DNA from 3 places in the Marinobacter panjinensis genome. Region 2 is predicted to be linked to each of the others. Evidence: predicted binding sites of a transcription regulator. Region 2 holds the regulator's gene; each other region holds the start of a gene.
The links. Region 2 encodes sigma-54, which starts transcription at its own class of promoters, with help from an activator protein. Its sites were predicted from a motif close to ANTGGCATNNANNTTGCTNT; they were not measured.

Region 1 (4,210 bases), 1.2 Mb from region 2:
CTGCCAGTAGAGCGGTACGAAGCCCTTGAACGCAGCCTCGAAACCCGGCCATTTGTTCTCGATGACCCGCCACACGAATCCGGCCTTGAACACACAGCGGGTAACCTCCGACAGGTAGCGGTCGTCGCCCCGGGCTTCCAGCTCGTCAGGCCCGGCGACCCGGGGTAGCAGTGCCCGCAATTCGGCGTCTCCTCCCTTGCGGGCGGCTGCCTGGCTGTAAATTCTGGCAAAGGACATGGAGTAATATCCGAAATCTGGTTGTAGGTTTGAAGGTGTGTGGTCCACTATAAAGGAAACCAATCCGGTCAGGGAGTCATGCTAATGCCAACGATAGGCTGGGTCTTTCTTCTGGGTGCCATTGCCCTGGTGCTTGGCGGACTGTTCATGCTGCGTGATAGCGGCAAAATGCCGATATCGAAGGAAAAGATGAAAAAGATCCAGGAGCGCAAGGCGGAAATTGAAGCCGAAGAAAGCGCAGAAGACAGAGAGCAGTGGTGAACCACCAGGCCTCCAGGCTTTCTGCGAGTGCGCATCTCCCCCGCTGAAAATCTAAAGCCTTCCTGCATATGTTACAAAACGCTACAGTTATTATGAGTCAATAGTCTCCAGCTCCCCGTATTTGTGATCGATTGCACATTTCGGGATGTTTCACTCCTTACGAAAACATCCCGTGCATAAGTGGTATTCACGAAAACGGGTGTCAAAATGACTGAACAATACGATTTCACCTTGGTGGCCGCGTCTTATGTCGTGGCAGTTCTTGCCTCTTACAGCGCGTTATATTTTGGTGCTCAGCTTGCGTCACTCGAGCGGATAAAAGCGCGAGTCTGGCTGCTGCTCGGCGCTTTGTCGATGGGAAGCGGCGTATGGGTAATGCATTTCGTCGGCATGCAGGCCTACGTGATGCCAATGGAAATGAGTTACGACCTTGCCATTACCGTTGCTTCCTGGTTAGCCGCCGTGGGCACCTCGGGCCTCGCCTTGTACATCATTGGTAACAAGCGGGCGGGAGCGGTACACATCATCATCGGCAGCCTCTTTATGGGGGGCGGCATTGCTACCATGCACTATGTCGGTATGGCAGCGATGCAGATGAATCCCGGCATGACCTACGACCCTTTGCTGTTCGCGGCTTCCCTGATAATCGCGCTTGGTGCTTCTGCAGTCGCATTGCTGATTTGCCGTAGCCTGCAGTCGGTTCAGGGATTCAAAGGGATTGCCTTTCAGTTTGGGGCAGCACTGATCATGGGCGTGGCCATCTGTGGTATGCACTACACCGGCATGGCAGCGATGATATATCCCGAGAATGCCCTGCCTGCCGCAGACAACCTGTTGTCAGGTGATTGGTTGGGCACCCCTCTTGCGCTGGTTAGCGGAGCACTTATCTTTGTGGCTCTGGTTGTGTCCGGCACCGACGTCAAACATCGTCGCAACGCAGCGTTTCTGGCTCAGGAACAATCTGAACGTATTGAGCGCAAGGCGCTTTATGATGCGACCACTGGGCTACCAAACCGCGCCAGCCTGGCCAACCACATGGTTATGGAGCTGGCGAGAAGTGAGCCTGATGAAAATGCTTTTGCTGTGATTTATCTGGAGGTCGCCAATTACCGGGATATCCCAGGCGAGCAGGCTGAAGGGGCCATGACAGCGGCCGCCAATGAGGTCATCAAGGTCATTGATGAAGGCAGCTATCTTGCCCGTTATTCACCCAGTGCGTTTGTAGTGGTTGTTGATAACGCTGCCCATCGCCAGCATGAAGCTATGTACGAGCGTCTTCGCAACCTTCCTGCGCGAACTGAAGCAACCAGCGTGATGCTGAACTGGAGAGCCGGCCAGAGTTGTTTTCCGGATTCGGGTCGTAATAGCCGGATGTTGATGAGAAAGGCAATGAAAACGTCAGAATTGGCAACGCTCGGGAAGCCTGATCTTGCAGGCGAGACTGACTCACGGGCGCCTCTCGGGGCCGCCTTTCTGACGGAGGCCGGTGGAGCGTAGGGTTCGTCCAACCGGTCGGCTTTTCCAGCCTCCTAATGATCAGGAACGGTGCCTTCTGGACAGACTTTTCGCGAGGAAGCCTAGCAAACCGGCTACCAACAGCCCCAGGGTACCGGGTTCGGGAACGGAAACGGAGTGGGTCAGAGTGAGTTCGAAGAAGGTATCGTCTTCATCCAGCAACAGCGACTCGAAATTCACGGCCACAAAGTCGCTGCCAAAGCTGATCCGCGATGCAATCAGCCCGTCCACGTCGGTGACAAGACTGACGCCGGTAATGGCTCCGGGCCCATCGGTCCAGTCGAGATCCGAGAAAATGTATCCGTTAAAGATATCACTTTCGAACGCTGCAGCAATGATACTGCCGAGGTTAAACAGTATTGACGAAGCCCCAATATCAATCGAGCCCTGTGAGTCACCCGGGATATTGGCTTCGCACAACTCGAAGGCGCCGGGGCAGCTCAACTCGACGCCAGCGCCCACGGTTACCAAGTCGTCCCGAAACGTTCCAAGGGTCGTCCTGTTTTGCTCGATGAGCACTTGATCACCAATCAATGTTGCGCTCGCCCAGCCGGGCAGCACCAAGAATGCCATGACAAACATCAACCATAAGTTTTTCATAGTCAGCTCCTTGCAAATGAGATTGCCAGGGTCATCGAAGCAATGTTCGAGCCATATAAAACTGGCTTTACAATCAACAGGCTGATGGCGCACCTCTTATAACGTGTAAGCGTATCTGACACCACGTACCCTTAAAGGTCGTTACAGCCGTCAAATAAGCTGACAATAGGCCAGGAGCGTTTAGTCCAGCGTCGCGGCGTCTTCACGGAAGAAAGTCCACAGCAAGGTTCGGCAGCGCGATACCTTGTACCTTCGTTTGCCATGACTCGCCGGACCGAACGGCCTGAGCCGTTGTGATGGTGCCAGTCGTTACGATCTCATTGGCTTGCAGTGGCAAACATTCCGGCTGCTTTGAAAGCACCTGAATTAAGTGCACCAAAGCCATCAGCGGGCTACCCAGCACGTTGGCGCCATTACCGACCTCCCGAACTTCCCCGTTGCATGAAAGCTCGACGGAGAACGATTCGAGAGCGGCAACTGGATCGGAAGCGAGTTGGTCGATGGGCACTGGTTTGCCCAGCAGCAGCGTGCCGTGCAATGAACAATCGGCGACGGTGTCTGCAGCCTGAAATTTCCAGCCCGGGTAGTGGGACTGTACTATCTCGAAGGCGTGAGCGACCCAGTCAATGGACGCAAGTAGCGCGGAGAGGTCAGCGCCGACAGGTGGCGCCGAGCGAAAGTGGAAGACAATCTCAGGCTCAATCATCGGCTCGGTAAACCTGCCGACACTGCAAGTGCCACCGGTCATCGGCAAGCGGGTGACCGTCTGATCGTATACGTAGGCCCAGATCGGCTCTTGGACACCATAGATGGCCCACATGTCGGGGTTCGTAAAGCCGATTTTTCGGCCTACGGGCACGGCGCCCTCCGACAAGCGAGCATTATGATTGAGTTGAGCCACAGCGTAGGCCGACGGCAGGTCAAATGCGGGTATACGCGAAGTAAATGGCTCGATCTGTTGCACTTCGATCTGTGCGGCTCGTATCTGAAAGGCGATTTCTTGAAGTTCCGGAGCAGCGAGCATGGCAATTACTCCTGGCGACCTGACAAGTATTGGACAGCATGCTCGTTCAACAGTCTTATCAAGCGCGAAATTTTTCGGATAACTCTCTGATTTTGTCAAGCCAAAAGCTTAGCTACCTATGAAGAATTCGAGCGCTTGCTGACTTTGGCTTCATATTCGCGCCCACCATGCCCCAAAAGGTAAAGCCCATGAACAAACATAGGGAAATAACGGGGAGTGTCTAGTGGGCCGGAATAAGTCCACCTCTCAAGCAATCATTTTCTTGTTCGAAACCTAGGCTGGGTCTATTTTTGTATTAATGGCGATCAATCGACTTCCCTCGGGCAGAAATGCACCGGCCGGGCGAAGGCTGGCCTGTCCTATTGATTAACAGGGACACGTCACAATCGTAAATTCATGCCAGGACATAAAACCATGAACACAACAACTTCATCCGCCGCATCAGTATTTGAAGCACCTGGCCCAGGATCATGGACCGTTGACGCGGCTCATTTCCCGCGACCAGTCTCTCGTTTTCAGGCCGAGATCCACCCGCAAGGCATCACCAAGGGTTTTCTGGACTGCGCGCGCCGC
Region 2 (4,210 bases):
GGTCAACGGTCTTTACCTGTCGTACGACGAAACGGGACGGCTGACAACACGGTTCCGGAGCCCGAGGATCGAGCAGTTCGAGTCCCGCAGCGAGACTGTCATGAAATCGCCCCGGGCGACACTGTTCGGCGAGGGTGGCAATCCACCCTGGCAGGTCCAGGCAACCGAAGGACGTTTTCTCGAAGCTGAAGACCTGGTTCACCTGACTGGGGATGTAAAAGTCATCCGGGAAGCCGAAGGCGGGCGCCCGCTGACCCTGACAACAACGGCACTGACTATGAATAACCGTGATCGCACCGTTTACACGGACGAGCCGGTAGCACTGACCGATGCGGTCAGCCTGACCACAGCTACTGGAATGAAGGCCTGGATTGATGACCGCATTCTTGAACTCGACTCGCAGGTGGAAGGACGCTATGAGCCTGGCAAGTAAATCTGATCTCCGCTGCAGGCCCCGTTGGCCCGCACCGAAATCGTTGGTACTGGCTGCTGTTTGCCTGGCACTGGCAGCGCCCACAGCCCTGGCGTTCGACATGGAGTCTGACCAGCCCATCAGGGTCAATGCTGACAGCGCACGACTGGATGACGGCCAGGGTATCGCAACCTATACCGGCGACGTGGAAATGACCCAGGGCCAGACCAACCTGACCGCCGACAAGGTTGTACTTTACCGGGACGAGAGCGGTGTCAGCCGCATTGAAGCAACCGGCCAGCCAGCTCATTACCGGCAGCCAGCAACGGAAGGACAGGGAGAAACAGATGCCCGCGCCCTGACGATCACCTGGTCAGCCGCCGAAAACCGGGTCACCTTCGAACGTGAGGCGGTTATTGAGCAGGACGGTAACCTGTTCCGCGGGGATGTTATCCACTACGACAGTGCCGAACGCGTTGTTACCGCCGAAGGCGCTGCTGACGCGGGCGAAGGCAGTGGCCGTGTGGAGATGGTCATACAACCCCGCAACAGAACCAGCAACTCTCCCAGCAACCCCGACAGACAGGATACCGATGGCAGTTCTCAGAGCCAGTAACCTGGCAAAAAGCTACAAGCAGAAGAAAGTTGTCATCGACGTTTCCCTGCAGATCCGCAGCGGTGAAATTGTCGGCCTCCTGGGCCCCAACGGCGCCGGCAAGACCACCTGCTTTTACATGATTGTAGGGCTGGTTCCCGCCGACAATGGCCGGATCACCATCGACAACCAGGACATCACGCCACTACCAATGCATGGCAGGGCCCGCAAGGGTATCGGCTATCTGCCCCAGGAAGCGTCGGTGTTCCGCAAACTGACCGTACGTGACAACATCATGGCCATTCTGGAGACCCGCCGCGAACTTAACCGCAGCCAACGGGATGCCAAGCTGGAAGAGTTGCTGGAAGAGTTTCATATCACCCACATCCGCGACAGCCCCGGTATGGCGCTGTCGGGTGGTGAGCGCCGGAGAGTGGAAATCGCCCGGGCCCTGGCAATGGAGCCGGCATTTATTCTTCTGGATGAACCCTTTGCGGGGGTAGACCCGATCTCGGTGAGCGACATCAAGCACATTATCCGCCACCTGCGGGACAAGGGCATTGGCGTGCTGATCACCGACCACAACGTGAGGGAAACACTCGACATCTGTGAGAACGCCTATATAGTCAGCGGAGGCCATATCATCGCATCCGGCAACTCGGAAGCCATTCTTGCCAACCAGCAGGTCAAGGAAGTGTATCTAGGCAATGAATTTCGCCTGTAGTACACTCGGCAAAGAACTTGCTTGGCACGGCAAGTTGCCAGCATACAAAGAGTTTTTATGCAACCCCAACTCCCCGGAAAGGCCGAGAGCGACCGAGTGACGGATCCTGAACTATGGTTATGAAAGCCTCATTACAGTTAAAGCTGGGTCAAAGCCTGACCATGACGCCCCAGCTGCAACAGGCTATCAGGCTACTGCAGCTCTCCACCCTCGACCTCCAGCAGGAAATCCAGCAGGCGCTGGAATCCAACCCCATGCTGGAAACCTCGGAAGACGACGATAACCAGAATCCGGAATCCACGGAAAACGAGAACGACACCGCCGCCGAAGCCTCATCGACAGAAGAGTCAAACACCGCCTCCGAATCGTCTTCAGACTGGGATGAATCCGAAAACGGGCCTGACTGGTCGTCAGAGACCGACAGTCCCGACACCATCCCCGATGACCTTCCGGTCGACACAGCCTGGGACGACATCTACCAGTCGGCACCCGCGTCATCGGCCCGTAACGACGATGAAAACGACAACGATTTTGAAACTCGCAACTCGCCTACGGAAACCCTGCACGATCACCTGGAGTGGCAACTGAACCTGACGCCCCTGAGCGAACGGGACCAGGCCATCGCCCACGCGCTGATGGATGCGGTTGATAATCACGGATACCTTACCTCTCCGCTGGAAGAAATCCATTCGGGGATGATGGACGAGTCTGATGAAGACCCGCTTGAAATGGATGAGGTGGAAGCCGTACTTCACCGGTTGCAGCATTTCGATCCGCCTGGTGTCTTCGCCCGGAATCTTCAGGAATGTCTGCTGATCCAGTTGAACCAGCTGCCACCGGATACCCCGTGGCTCGCCCAGGCACGGCTGGTGATCACCCACTACATTAACCTGCTGGGCAATCGTGATTACGCACAACTGCTGCGCCGCAGCCGCCTGAAGGAAGATCAGTTGCGGGACGTTCTGGCCCTCATTACCGGGCTGAATCCGCGCCCGGGCGATACCCTCGACCAGGCCGAACCAGACTACGTCATCCCGGACGTGATCGTGCGCAAGCACAACGAACGCTGGCGGGTAGAGCTGAATCCGGAAATTGCACCGCGCATTCGTGTCAATGCCAGCTATGCTTCACTTATAAAGCGTGCGGACAGCAGTGCCGACAACACTTACCTGCGAGACCAGCTGCAGGAAGCGAAATGGTTTATCAAGAGCCTGCAAAGCCGTAACGAGACTCTGCTCAAGGTAGCCACGCGAATTGTCGAGCACCAGCAAGGATTCCTGGATCATGGCGAGGAATACATGAAGCCACTGATCCTGTCGGACATTGCCCAGGCGGTGGAAATGCATGAGTCGACCATTTCCAGGGTGACCACCCAGAAATACATGCACACGCCGCGTGGCATATTTGAACTCAAGTATTTTTTCTCCAGCCATGTCAGCACTGACGAGGGCGGAGAATGTTCCTCTACGGCAATCCGGGCGATGATCAAGAAACTGATTGCAACGGAAACCCCGAAAAAGCCATTGAGCGACAGTAAAATTGCAGCCATGCTAGGAGAACAGGGTATCAAGGTAGCGAGACGAACCGTGGCCAAGTACCGTGAGGCAATGCACATTCCTCCGTCCAACGAAAGAAAGCGACTGGTGTAGTAGTAAACATCCGATAACAGGAGAAGCCTATGCAACTCAATATTTCAGGCCATCACGTAGAATTGACTCCCGCACTGAAAGATTATGTAACAGGCAAGTTTGACAAGCTTGAGCGTCACTTTGACCACATCAGCAACTGCCAGGTCACCCTTGAGGTGGAAAAAGTGCGCCAGATGGCGGAAGCTACGCTACACGTGATAGGTGGTGAGATTCACGCAAAGGCCGAAAACAGCGATATGTATGCCGCCATTGATGCTCTGGTGGACAAGCTGGACAGGCAGATCCTTAAGCACAAGGAAAAGAACGTTGACCGGATGCACGGAAACGGAGCCCGCTAGGGCGACCTGTTTGGTGCATAACAGTTAATCGAGCTGCGGCGCCGGCTTCGTTACAAAAGCTGCCGCAGCCTTTTTTTACGGAACTGCAGTCGATTCATGACCGACACATCCCTGACTATCGAGAACATACTCGCGCCGGAGCTGGCCCTTTGCAGGATGCCCGCCTCCAGCAAGAAGCGGGTTATGGAAACCATTGCGGAGCAGATCCAGCAACATGATCCGTCGCTCAGTGATACCGCGATATTCAACAACCTCGTTGCCCGGGAGCGACTGGGGAGCACGGGTATTGGCCAGGGTATCGCCATTCCCCACTGTCGCCTGGAAGGGCTCGATCACGTTGTGGGGGTATTGCTGACCCTGGAAGAAGGCGTGGCCTTCGATGCCATCGACAACCAGCCGGTAGACCTGGTGTTTGCCCTGATTGTTCCCAAGGAAGCGACCAGTGAACACCTTGAACTGCTGAGCCAGCTGGCCGAAAAGTTCAATGTACGG
Region 3 (4,210 bases), 170 kb from region 2:
AGTACCCATCAGGCCTTTCGTGATGCCTATGAGCATGGTGACGAAAATGTGACGGCCTTTGTGGTGGATCTCTCCGACACCACCTATCTCGACAGCTCGGCTCTGGGAATGCTGCTGTTACTGAGAGACTACGCCGGCGGCGACAGCGCGAAAATTCGCATCGAAAACTGCAACAATGACGTTCGCCGTATACTGTCCATATCCAATTTTGAACAGTTGTTTGCGATTCGCTGAGTCATGACATCGCGGGGTCGCGGAGGTTCGTTGTGGATGATTCACTCTCAGAGAACCGGCCGCTGAGGATTTTGATCGCTGACGACAGCGACAGTGACCGCCTGATTCTCAAAACCCTTCTACGTCGTCTTGGCCATGAGGTTGAAGACGCAAGAAACGGCGAAGACGCCGTCGAAATATTTCGTCACTCCGGCGCGGACATTGTGTTGCTGGATGCGCTGATGCCGGTTATGGACGGAATGGAAGCTGCTCGTCATATCAAGGCGCTGGCGGGCGAGCGCCTGGTGCCACTTATCTTTTTGACCTCGCTGTCTGATGCCGACGCGCTGGCCCGCTGCCTGGAAGCCGGCGGCGACGATTTCCTCCCGAAGCCCTATAACCGCACAATCATTGAAGCCAAGATCAATGCCTTCAACCGCATGCGGCTGATGCACCGCACTCTTAGCGAACACCGCGACCTGATCCGCGACCGCAATCGTCAGCTTCTCGAGGAACAGGACGTTGCCAAGCGGGTGTTCGACAACATAGCCCACACTGGCTGCCTGAACGCGACAAATATCCGTTATCACGCCTCTCCCATGTCGATTTTCAACGGCGATATTCTTTTCGCCTGTCCGCGTCCAGCAGGGGGGATGCAGATACTGGTTGGCGACTTCACCGGCCATGGCCTGCCGGCAGCCATCGGTGCCATGCCGGTGGCCGAGATTTTCTACGGCATGACCAGCAAGGGCTTCAGCGGTAGTGATGTGCTGCGGGAAATTAACCAGAAGCTTGGCCGGATATTGCCCACTGGCATGTTCTGTTGCGCAGCAATGATTCAGGCAGACTTTCACCTGAATCAGTTGCAGATATGGAACGGGGGGTTGCCGGATGGCGTTCTTGTAAAGAGGGACGGGATTCTGGAGAGCATTGCCTCCCGGCATCTGCCGTTGGGCGTGCTTGGTGCCGCGCGCTTTGATGCAGGCATGGAGATATTTCGCACGGAGCCGGGAGATACCCTGCTGATGATGACCGATGGCGTGATGGAAGCCGAGAATCGTCACGGCGACATGTACGGCGAGGACCGCCTGAAGCGTTCGCTGGATGACGCCGGCAATGCCGGTTCACCGTTCGACGCAGTGATGGCAGGAATACACGCATTCACCGGCAAGCGGCCAGAACAGGATGATGTAACGCTATTGTCGCTTGAAATGGTGGAGGAAGCCGAGCTTGAGGGAGTATCGGACGGTTTATCCCAATCGGCACTTGAGGGCCCTGCGGAATGGCATTGTGTCTATGAAATCCAGGACCGGTCGCTGGGGCAGTTCAGTCCGTTACCGTTGTTGCTCCATATCTGTATGGAAGTGCCGGGATTGCGGCGCAAGAGTGGAGAAATCTACACGTTGTTATCAGAGCTTTACACCAATGCCCTGGAGCACGGTGTTTTGGGTCTGTCTTCAGACTGGAAGGCAACGCCGGACGGTTTCGGCCGCTACTATGCCGAGCGGGAACGGCGCTTGCGGTCGGTATCAGGCCACTTTATCCGGTTTTCTCTGACCCATACCATGACGGGCCGGGGCGGGCAACTGACCATAGTTTGTGAAGACAGTGGTAGCGGATTCGATTACCGCAGCGACGCCGCGGCCGGCAATAACAGTGGCTATTCCGGGCGGGGGCTGATGCTGTTGCGGAAGCTGGGGCACTCCCTCAGCTTCCGGGAAAATGGCACCCGGACGGAGATTATATATGATTGGCATTTTTCCGAGGTTGCTGCCCGGGAGGGCGGCACCAATACATAAACAGGGGGGTTGGTCATGACGGAAAAGCCGCACCTTGATCAAGAGGCACTGGCCGAGTTGCAGGATGTAATGGAGGATGAGTTCGATATCCTGATCAACACCTACATCAAGGATTCCTCTGATCGCATTGCTCATTTGCGTTCGGCCCTGGAGCAGGAGGACGCGGACAGCTTTTCCAAATCCGCGCACAGCTTCAAGGGCAGTTGCGTCAATATTGGTGCACCGAGGTTGGGTGAGCTGTGTTCCGAAGCTGAAAAGGCCGGGCGCAATAATCGCCTGGTGGAGGCTGTTGCCATGGTCGATGCCATCGAGAGCGAATTCGGGCAGGTAAAAGCAAATCTCCGACGGTTTCTGGAGTAACTCGACGAAAGGTCACTGCTTTTTTCCAGAATGGCACCACTTTTGCTGAATAACCGGATAACGCATATAGATGCACTCCGATCAGCAAAAAGCGGCAAGAGGTTGCCATGTCCCAAATGGTTCTTCCCCAGACATCCCCGCAGGGGCCGCAGTCCGATAATAGCGTAAAGCCGGCGTCGGGCGGCCGCGAAAAAAACGGTGACAGCGATTTTGATGCTGTTTCCCGTACCGAACAGCAGCGGCTCGACAAAAAGCAGGCCGAAAAACGGGACCAGGCGCGCACTGACGAAACCGCCCGGAATGACGCCCATAATGAAGCCCGAAATGAACAGGCGCGCCAGGAGAAAAGCCGCGACACACGCCCGGACGCCCGCAAGGACGCCGCCGCGGCAGCGGAAACCGGAAATACAGACAACCAGGCCGCCGCCGAGACTGGTGAATCAGCTGACCCTTCGGCAATGGCCGATACCGCCTTTGGTGCCGATAACGTTATTCCGCAACAGATGACTGACCAGAACCTGCCAGAAGAGGCCGTGCCTCTGACGTTTGCCGGTCTTCAGGCTTTGCTGATGCCGGCCGAGGGGACTGATGGCAGTAGTCTGCCGTTCGCCGCCACCGGCAAAAGTGGCGGCCAGGCTGGCGGTAATGGCGTAATGCCGGGGGTGCCGGCGATTGCCGGATTCATGACAGGCCTGCCTGGCGCCGCCGGCAGCAAACCTGGCCAGGGCAATGGGCAGGGTGTCGGGGCAGGGGCCGGACTGGCCCTGACCGAGGCATTCATGTCGGGCGTGGCAGCCGACACCGCCCGTACCCAGGAGACGCCGTCAGTTCAGGGAGCGATACGCTTTCAGGCAGCTGCCGAGCTGGCCAGCCAGCAGGTGGCCAATCCCAACAGTGCAAAGCTGCCCGCCGAGGCAGCCGCGTTGCGGGGATACACTACGTCTATCGATGTACCGGTCAATCACGCGGAGTGGGGTGACAAGCTGGTTGGCAAGCTGACGTGGCTGACTGCACGCAATATGTCAGTTGCCGAAATACACCTGACACCACCGGATATGGGCCCGATGGAAGTGCGGGTCCAGGTTCAGCAGGAACAGGCAAATATAACCATTCATTCGGCCAATCCCGCCGTACGGGATCAGCTGGAACTCCACAGCCATCGCCTCAGGGATATGCTGAGCGAGCAGGGCCTTTCCCTCGAACAATTCGATGTTTCGGACTCTCCGCAGCAACAGGCCGGGGAAGAGGGCCCTGGTGAACAGGGCGGAAACGCCAGTGGTGCCCTGGCAGACAGCAGCCCGGAGGATCAGGACCTGCAACCGGAATCCCTGGATCTGACCTGGAAGGGCGAAGTTGATATCTTCGCCTGATCGGATTGCCCTTCCCCGGTAATTCTTCTTTTGCCCATCCTCCACAGCAAGGCTAAACTGCTGCTCTGATAAGGAGGATGTGGCTTTCTGGCCCGTCCTTTGCTTATACCTTCATATAACCTCTCCGGTTGACGGATTTCTGGCAGAAGCACGTTATGGCTGAAGATAATGCGCCCAAAGCGGCGCCGGCAAAGAAAGGCAAACTCAAGCTGATTATACTGCTTGTATTGGTGGTTACTCTGGCTGTAGGGCTCTCTGTGGTCGGAACCATGTGGTTCCTGGGGGGAGGTATTCCCGGTATCACCGGTGGTGATGACGAAGAGGTTGCGGAGCAGGTCGACGTTTTTGTTCCCAGCACTTATACCTTGCTCGACAAGGCGTTGGTCACCACGGTACAGGCCGAGGGCCGCCAGCGTTATGCCCAGGCTTATCTTGCTTTTGAAGCCAATGATCCCGAGGCGTTGGCCG

Region 1: a site for sigma-54 is predicted at 2,650-2,669, ahead of FDP08_RS11760 (PEP-CTERM sorting domain-containing protein). Genes of this name have one in related genera too.
Region 3: a site for sigma-54 is predicted at 2,402-2,421, ahead of FDP08_RS05375 (flagellar hook-length control protein FliK). Genes of this name have one in related genera too.

Annotation. Positions count from the first base shown of each region.
Region 1 covers NZ_SZYH01000001.1:2,561,887-2,566,096, reverse strand. Annotated here, with positions in the region: gene FDP08_RS11775 (DNA-3-methyladenine glycosylase I) at 1-237, opposite strand, end outside; gene FDP08_RS11770 (DUF2897 family protein) at 322-498, shown strand; gene FDP08_RS11765 (MHYT domain-containing protein) at 706-1,995, shown strand; gene FDP08_RS11760 (PEP-CTERM sorting domain-containing protein) at 2,035-2,613, opposite strand; gene FDP08_RS11755 (2-keto-4-pentenoate hydratase) at 2,816-3,637, opposite strand; gene FDP08_RS11750 (PEP-utilizing enzyme) at 4,052-4,210, shown strand, end outside.
Region 2 covers NZ_SZYH01000001.1:1,361,948-1,366,157, forward strand. Annotated here, with positions in the region: gene lptC (LPS export ABC transporter periplasmic protein LptC) at 1-433, shown strand, start outside; gene lptA (lipopolysaccharide transport periplasmic protein LptA) at 417-1,028, shown strand; gene lptB (LPS export ABC transporter ATP-binding protein) at 1,006-1,731, shown strand; gene FDP08_RS06160 (RNA polymerase factor sigma-54) at 1,851-3,380, shown strand; gene hpf (ribosome hibernation promoting factor) at 3,410-3,718, shown strand; gene ptsN (PTS IIA-like nitrogen regulatory protein PtsN) at 3,815-4,210, shown strand, end outside.
Region 3 covers NZ_SZYH01000001.1:1,188,414-1,192,623, reverse strand. Annotated here, with positions in the region: gene FDP08_RS05390 (STAS domain-containing protein) at 1-234, shown strand, start outside; gene FDP08_RS05385 (fused response regulator/phosphatase) at 267-2,012, shown strand; gene FDP08_RS05380 (Hpt domain-containing protein) at 2,028-2,372, shown strand; gene FDP08_RS05375 (flagellar hook-length control protein FliK) at 2,480-3,742, shown strand; gene FDP08_RS05370 (flagellar basal body-associated FliL family protein) at 3,898-4,210, shown strand, end outside.